DNA from 3 places in the Dyadobacter fermentans DSM 18053 genome. Region 1 is predicted to be linked to each of the others. Evidence: riboswitches for the same ligand, from Rfam matches in the RefSeq annotation. Region 1 holds a riboswitch; each other region holds the start of a gene.

What was found. Region 1 has a riboswitch for cobalamin ahead of DFER_RS00495 (TonB-dependent receptor). Riboswitches for the same ligand answer to the same signal wherever they lie in the genome.
Region 2: it holds a riboswitch for cobalamin, as region 1 does, so the genes downstream of both, metE (5-methyltetrahydropteroyltriglutamate--homocysteine S-methyltransferase) here and DFER_RS00495 (TonB-dependent receptor) in region 1, are expected to answer to the same signal.
Region 3: it holds a riboswitch for cobalamin, as region 1 does, so the genes downstream of both, DFER_RS26765 (cobyrinic acid a,c-diamide synthase CobB) here and DFER_RS00495 (TonB-dependent receptor) in region 1, are expected to answer to the same signal.

Annotation. Positions count from the first base shown of each region.
Region 1 covers NC_013037.1:116,804-119,072, forward strand. Annotated here, with positions in the region: gene DFER_RS00490 (cytochrome-c peroxidase) at 1-795, shown strand, start outside; cobalamin riboswitch at 902-1,151, shown strand; gene DFER_RS00495 (TonB-dependent receptor) at 1,310-2,269, shown strand, end outside.
Region 2 covers NC_013037.1:3,479,095-3,481,363, forward strand. Annotated here, with positions in the region: gene metE (5-methyltetrahydropteroyltriglutamate--homocysteine S-methyltransferase) at 1-1,368, opposite strand, end outside; cobalamin riboswitch at 1,592-1,812, opposite strand; gene DFER_RS13915 (glucosamine-6-phosphate deaminase) at 1,974-2,269, opposite strand, start outside.
Region 3 covers NC_013037.1:6,482,965-6,485,233, forward strand. Annotated here, with positions in the region: gene DFER_RS26760 (hypothetical protein) at 1-638, opposite strand, end outside; cobalamin riboswitch at 742-1,009, opposite strand; cobalamin riboswitch at 1,086-1,240, shown strand; gene DFER_RS26765 (cobyrinic acid a,c-diamide synthase CobB) at 1,410-2,269, shown strand, end outside.

The sequences.
Region 1 (2,269 bases):
AGCGACGGGGTCGCGCTTAGCACATCAGGCGTGTCGGACACGCAGTTGCTGCGGCATGCACCGGCGCTGTTCAATCTGGCCTGGGCGACCAACGGCCTTTTCTGGGACGGCGGCTCGACTAACCTGGAATCGCAGGCGTTCGGGCCGCTCACCGCCCATGACGAAATGGCCCAGGATTTGTACGAACTGGTGGATGAACTCAATGCGGATGCGTCGTACGTGAAGGGTTTCCAGGAGGCTTTTTCGGCAGGCATAACCTCGCAGAATGTGGCCAAAGCGCTCGCGCAGTTCCAGCGCTCACTCGTTTCGGCGACTTCGCGGTACGACGATTTCCGGCTAGGACGCAACGGCGCAGTGCTCACTCCGGAAGAAATGTCGGGCTTGGCGCTGGTCCGGCAGCATTGCCAGGGATGCCATTCCGGCGAGCTTTTCACGGACAACGGCTACCACAACAACGGGCTCGACAGCCGTTTCGACAACCAGGATCACGAGGGAATCTTCATGGGCCGCTACCGGATCAGCTACGACGAGGGTGATTTGGGCAAATTCAAAACGCCGTCGCTTCGCAATGTAACGCTCACAGCACCCTACATGCACGACGGCCGCATACCCACGCTCGAAAAGGTGCTCGACCATTATTCAAACGGCATCCAGCATTCGGCCACGCTCGATGGCCGCATCCCGCAGCAGGGCTTCGCATTCAGTGCTGTCCAGAAGACCCAGATCATCGCCTTTCTGGCAACATTGACAGACGAGCGGTTCGTAAGCAACCCCGCGCATCAGAAACCACATTAGCCTGGCGGGCGGCCAGCAAAAATGTAAACTTGTCAGTAATCATGAAAGCATGGTGGTGATTGCCACCGTGCTTTTTATCTTTACACCCTTAAAAAGTTCTTTTCTTTCATTTTCCATCGGGAAAGGTTTTGCTAAGTAGCAGATTAATAGGGAATCGTGTGCAATTCACGAGCTGTCGCGCAACTGTAAGTAACACTTCAAGTTTATATCGGTTATATCCACTGGAGATAACTGACTGATTTTTGAATAAATGAATAGTATTTAAATTATTCACTCATTCAAAATTCAATCATTGCTCTGGGAAGGATGATATAAATGTTACAAGTCAGGAGACCTGCCTTTTCACGTTGTCGACGCTTTCGCGGAATAAAGTATGTCGGTCTGGATCTGTTGTGTCTGATGGTTTTGGTATCACAAAACCACTACGCCCCTGCGTGACCGTTCCCCGTTGTTCCAAGAAAGCTTCCTGAAATACTGCAAGAGACTTTAACTCATCTAACCATCAGTTAAAAGTATGCAAACATCTACATTCTGCTGCTCGCGGACTAGCGGCAGGGAGGCGAAAAATTCATTTTTACTACTCATTTCATTCGCCCTGTTATGGTGTTCATTTCCCAGTTTCGGCGCTGCGCCGGGGCGGGTGACAGGCTCCATTCAAAGCGAAAAAGGCGATGCTATTGCCGGGATCAGCGTGCGGCTGGAAGGCACCAGCTATGCGGCCGTAACCGACGCGGACGGCCGGTTTGACATTAAAAACGTCCAGGCAGGAAGCTACACGCTCGTTGCCACCGGCGTGGGCCATGAGGCAAAAAAGCAAAATATCGTTCTCAAAGATGGCCAGGCGCTGGAATTGAATTACAAACTCAATACCAGCACCAACGAGCTTTCCGAGGTCGTGATCAGTACCGCGCGGCGCCAGGCTTATTCGGGCATTAACAAAATCGACGTCCCGCTGCGCGATATGCCCATCACCACTTCCACCATATCGGCAAAAACGATCGAACAGCGCGGTATCGACGATTTGGGCGAGGCCATGAAAAATACGACAGGCGTGCGGGCCAACAACACCTACGGCGGCTTTCAGCATTTTACAATCCGCGGTTTTTCCAACTTCGTGCTTTTGGTGGATGGCGTGCGCGATGAGCGGCACAACATTTCCACCAGCGCGCCGAACACGAACCTGGCCAATGTGGAATCCATAGAAATACTGAAAGGGCCGGCTTCCGTGCTGTTTGGACATTCGGCATTGGGCGGCATTATCAATATCGTCAGAAAAAGGCCCACTGCGGGCTTTAAGGCGGACTTTTCGGCTAGTTATGGCAGCTTTAATACAAGAAGAATCCGTGCCGGTGCGGGCGGGGCAATCAGCGATAAGCTGCGCTACCGCGTGGATTTCGGCATGTCGGACACCGACGGCTTCCGGCATTCGGGGTCAAATACCAACAATGGCTACCTGGCATTGGAATACACGCCG
Region 2 (2,269 bases), 3.4 Mb from region 1:
CCTCACTTCGTCCGTTTGCGGAAACGAGCCGATGGTCGTGGATGGAAATAGCGGCAGTTTCAGTTTTTCCAGTTGAACGGATTGCCGGATGTTGAATGCATTCTGCCGGTCGAAATCACTTTCGTGCACTTCGCTTACCCTCGCTTTTACCACCGGCTTGTGGATCAATGCAGACTTGCGACGGCTTTCGATCGCTTTTTGGTTGTCGGTAAATGCACTATCATGCGCATAATCTGTCGTCGAGAGCCTTGCTAAGGTGGTGACTTCCGCCAGCTTCTGTTTGGCAAATGCCATCCAGTTCTTGATTTCCGGCGTGAGCACCGCTTCATTCTTTTCCAAATCGAGGTCATAAGGGCAATGCAGCAGCGACGACGACGGCGCAACCCACACCCGCTCTTCGCCCAGCACATTTACCGCAGCCCCAATCCATTCGAGCGACTTTCGGTAATCGTTTTTCCAGATATTCCGGCCGTCGATCACGCCCAGCGAAAGTTTTTTAGTGGAAGAAACGAATGATTCATCGGCCAGGATTTGAGGTAACGTTTCGGCACCGCGCGTCAGGTCGAGGTGCAAGGCGTCCACCGGCAATGCGGCTGCAATGGCCAGGTTATCTTCCAGCGGCCCAAAATAGGTCGTTACCAGAATGCGCAGCTTTGGCAGTGCTTCCCGGATCTGGCTATATGCGCTCAGGAAGGCAAGCTTTTCTTTTTCATTTAAATCCAGAACAAGCCCCGGCTCGTCGAGCTGCACCCATTCGGCACCTCGTGCGGAAAGCTCTTTCAGGATAGATATATAAACAGGTAAAAGACTATCAATCAAATCAATCCGATCGAAACCAGCTTCCTTTTCTTTACCCAAAATCAAATAGGTAACCGGCCCCAGCAGCACGGGTTTAGTCACGATGCCTTTATGCAATGCATCTTCAAATTCGAGCAAAACCTTCTCCGAATACCGCTTGAACCGCTGGCCTTTCACGAACTCCGGCACGAGGTAATGGTAATTGGTATCGAACCATTTGGTCATTTCCAGGGCATTGATATCCAGCCCGTTCTTCTGATAACCGCGCGCCATGGCGAAGTAAAGGTCGAGCTCCTTGTTCGATTTGCCGTCGAGCAACTGATGATAACGCTCGGGAATGGCACCCACCATGAGCGACGTGTCGAGCACATGGTCGTAGAGCGAAAAATCGTTGGAAGGGATCAGGCCAAGGCCTGCATTCTGCTGCGTTTCCCAGTTCTGGTGGCGAAGCTTACGGGCGACTTTCTGCAATGCATCGCGGTCGATAGTGCCGACCCAGAACTGTTCGCTGGCCTTTTTGAGTTCGCGGTGGCTGCCCACGCGCGGGTAGCCGAGGTTGTGTGACAACATACTTTTTTGTGTTTAAAGAGTTAATAAAAACCCTGTGAAAACACCCCCCATCCCGACAAAAACGCCTGTTGCGGACGCTGGCCGGTACTTCATTCCATGGCGGCAACACGCAGCTTTCCTGCGAAAACGAACCGATACAGTCCCCCCGAACCAGCCGGAAGCCTGTGGTACTGCCAAAAAATGGGGTAAATCAATACTTGACTGCTCCCCATCCGTGAGGGAAAAGCCATTGAGGATGATGGCAAGTCTCCTGGCTTGTATCATTTTCACCGCCCTTCTCGCCGCGCCGGGGCGCTGCAATGGGTCGCGAGGGTAAAAACAGGCCCTGAATGCTCAGAGCGGATACTTACAGTAGCACGACTGCCCGTGAATTGCACACGGTTCCTTTTTGTTTTGCTCGATTTTGGCTGAGGGCACCAAAGGCAAAAACCACCATCCCGATTGACGGGCGTTCACAAAGAACTGCGTCAAATTTAGGCGCAACCGTCATTCAGCGGTAAAAGGGCCTGCGAATTCAGTGAAGTAGGAAGAAATTAAAGGTTTCGGCTGGATAAAATATCTGAATTGGGATCGAAAAAGCGGTCTGAAAAGTGATTTCACTATTACTAAATCAACTCCGCCGCATCGGCATCCAGTATGAACTCTGCATTCAGGTGATTCTGCAAAACCGTTGCCGGGAAGTCCTTTGAAACCGGGAATGCGAGCGCCCGTTGGATAACCGATGCCTTCGCTTTGCCGGAGGCCAGCAGGATAGCGGCGCTGGCGTCGAGAATGTGACGAATGCCGACGGTAATGCCCCGGGTAAGGGCGGTGGGCTGCTGGAAATACTTTTGCCCTACTTCGACCGTAACCGGATCGAGCTCGGAAATGTGGGCGTAACTGTCCCACGACGTGCCGGGCT
Region 3 (2,269 bases), 600 kb from region 1:
AGTGTTGCGGCACCGATAAAGATCGAAAATGCGCCGACGAGGTAGTTCACCACCATCAGAAAACGCTCACGTTTTCCCGCAAACCGACCGACCGAAAAAGCAAAGAAATAGCCATAGGCGGACATCGAAAGGATAATCCCGACGCTTTGCAGGACGATAATCCACACAGCCGTGGTGGCATCCCGCGCCGCCAGCGTAAGCGCCACGGCACAAGCACCGCCGGTCCCGGCCAGGCCATGAACCATTCCCACCCAGAACGAACGGCTAACCTTGCCCTCCTGGACAGTGGCAGCGGGCTTTTGCGTCCGGAAATTCCGACGGATCGCCAGAATGCCCAACCAGATCATCAGCGGGCCTACGAGCAACTCCACCTGATCGGCCACTTGCAGGGATAGCGTGGATTTGAGCAAAAGCACCAGCACGGCAAACGAAATGAGCGTAACCGAATGCCCGAGCGCCCAATGCGACGACCGCCAGATGAGTTTCCACCGGAGGGCCGCGCTCGGCCGGGCTGTGCCCCGCCGGTCCGGACCTTCACTTTCTTCTGTGGCAAGAACCGAAACCGCGGCCATGTGGTCGGGCTCGAAGGAATGCTGCACGCCAAGCAGCAACGAGTCAATTAGCAGATACTGAATCATTTGGATTTCCGCATAAATTAGAAAATAACTTATGGGAGAATGCAGGGAAGAGCGAAGCCGCCATGCAGCCCGCCGTTTCCTCTTGCCTTTCTTCCCGAAAGCAAAACCGGAACATTCAACGGCAGGTCTTCTGGCTCGTTCAACTCTTGCGCCTTCCCGGGGGAATGATTGAATGACTGAATGATTGAATGACCGAATAAATTCTATTCAATCATTCAATCATTCAGTCATTCGATCATTCAAATTTCGATCCCAGTGACATCAGACAAGAGCATCGTTAGTGAACTTACAGCAGCGGGTACTGCTCCGGATTTGCACCGGATTCCCTTTTAATCACGCCGGAGGCGCGAACCAATGAATGTTGCAAAGCTAGGTGTTTTTGTCGGAGATAAGCCAGAAAAATACCCGAATACCGTTACCTTTACGGCACAAAAAGTTCTTTAACATACTTCTCCAACAGGAAATGGTACTGCGTATCAACGCATTACGGGGGAATCGTCGGGGCCACCCATGTGGTGGAAATCACGAGCTGTCGCGCAACTGTAAAGGGTTATCGATTCGATGACCTAAGCCAGAACACCCATCCTTTCCTTGTTGACAATGCTTTCGCGGTATGAAGCAGGGTCTCGTTTGGATATTCATCGGATTTTCGCCCGCCCCGGCAATCCGACGATCACCGGGTAACATCTCGTCCCGGGGAATGCCTTTCTGTTTTCTTTACTATCGAATGCGTTTGAAGTTGTCCATACTTTGAATTCAGCGATGGTGAATATGTCTGTTTCAAAATCCAGTTTCCTGATCTCTGCTCCGTCGAGCAACTCGGGCAAGACCACGCTGACGCTGGGATTGCTGCGGGCATTGCGCGACCGTGGGTTTGGTGTGCAGCCGTTCAAATGCGGGCCCGATTATATCGATACCATCCACCATACCAATGCCGCCGGCCGGCCGGGCGTGAACCTGGATACGTTCATGGCTTCGGAGGCGCACATGCGGGCGGTATACGCGCATTATGCCTCGCAGGCGGACGTGAGCGTGGCCGAGGGCGTGATGGGGCTTTTCGATGGGGCCGACAAGATGAAAGGCAGCAGCGCGGAAATAGCGACGTTGCTCGATATTCCGGTGGTGCTGGTGATTAATGCGCAGTCGATGGCCTATTCCGCGGCGCCGCTCATTTACGGGCTGAAAAATTTCCATGCGGGCATTCGGGTCGTAGGCGCGATCTTCAATTTTGTGGGTACGGAATCGCATTACCGGTTTTTGCAGGATGCCTGCGCCGATGCTGGTGTGGAAGCCCTTGGCTACCTGCCCAGGAACGAGGCGCTGCATATTCCTTCGCGGCATCTGGGCCTGCGTATTTCCACCGAAACCAATTACGAACAAATTATCCGGCGGCTGGCGGAAGTTATCCCGCAGACGGTGGATCTTGATCGTTTGCTTGAAATCACTTCCAGTAAGCATTCAAGTGACGATGCAGGAGCACTGTCCGTTCAGGAAAAGATTTTAAATATTGAAAATCAAACTATTGCATGGCCGCGTCAGTCCCCGAAACTCCGCATTACAATTGCACGGGACGAGGCATTCTCTTTCCTATACCATCAGAATGTGGAAACGCTGCGGGCATTTGGCGACGT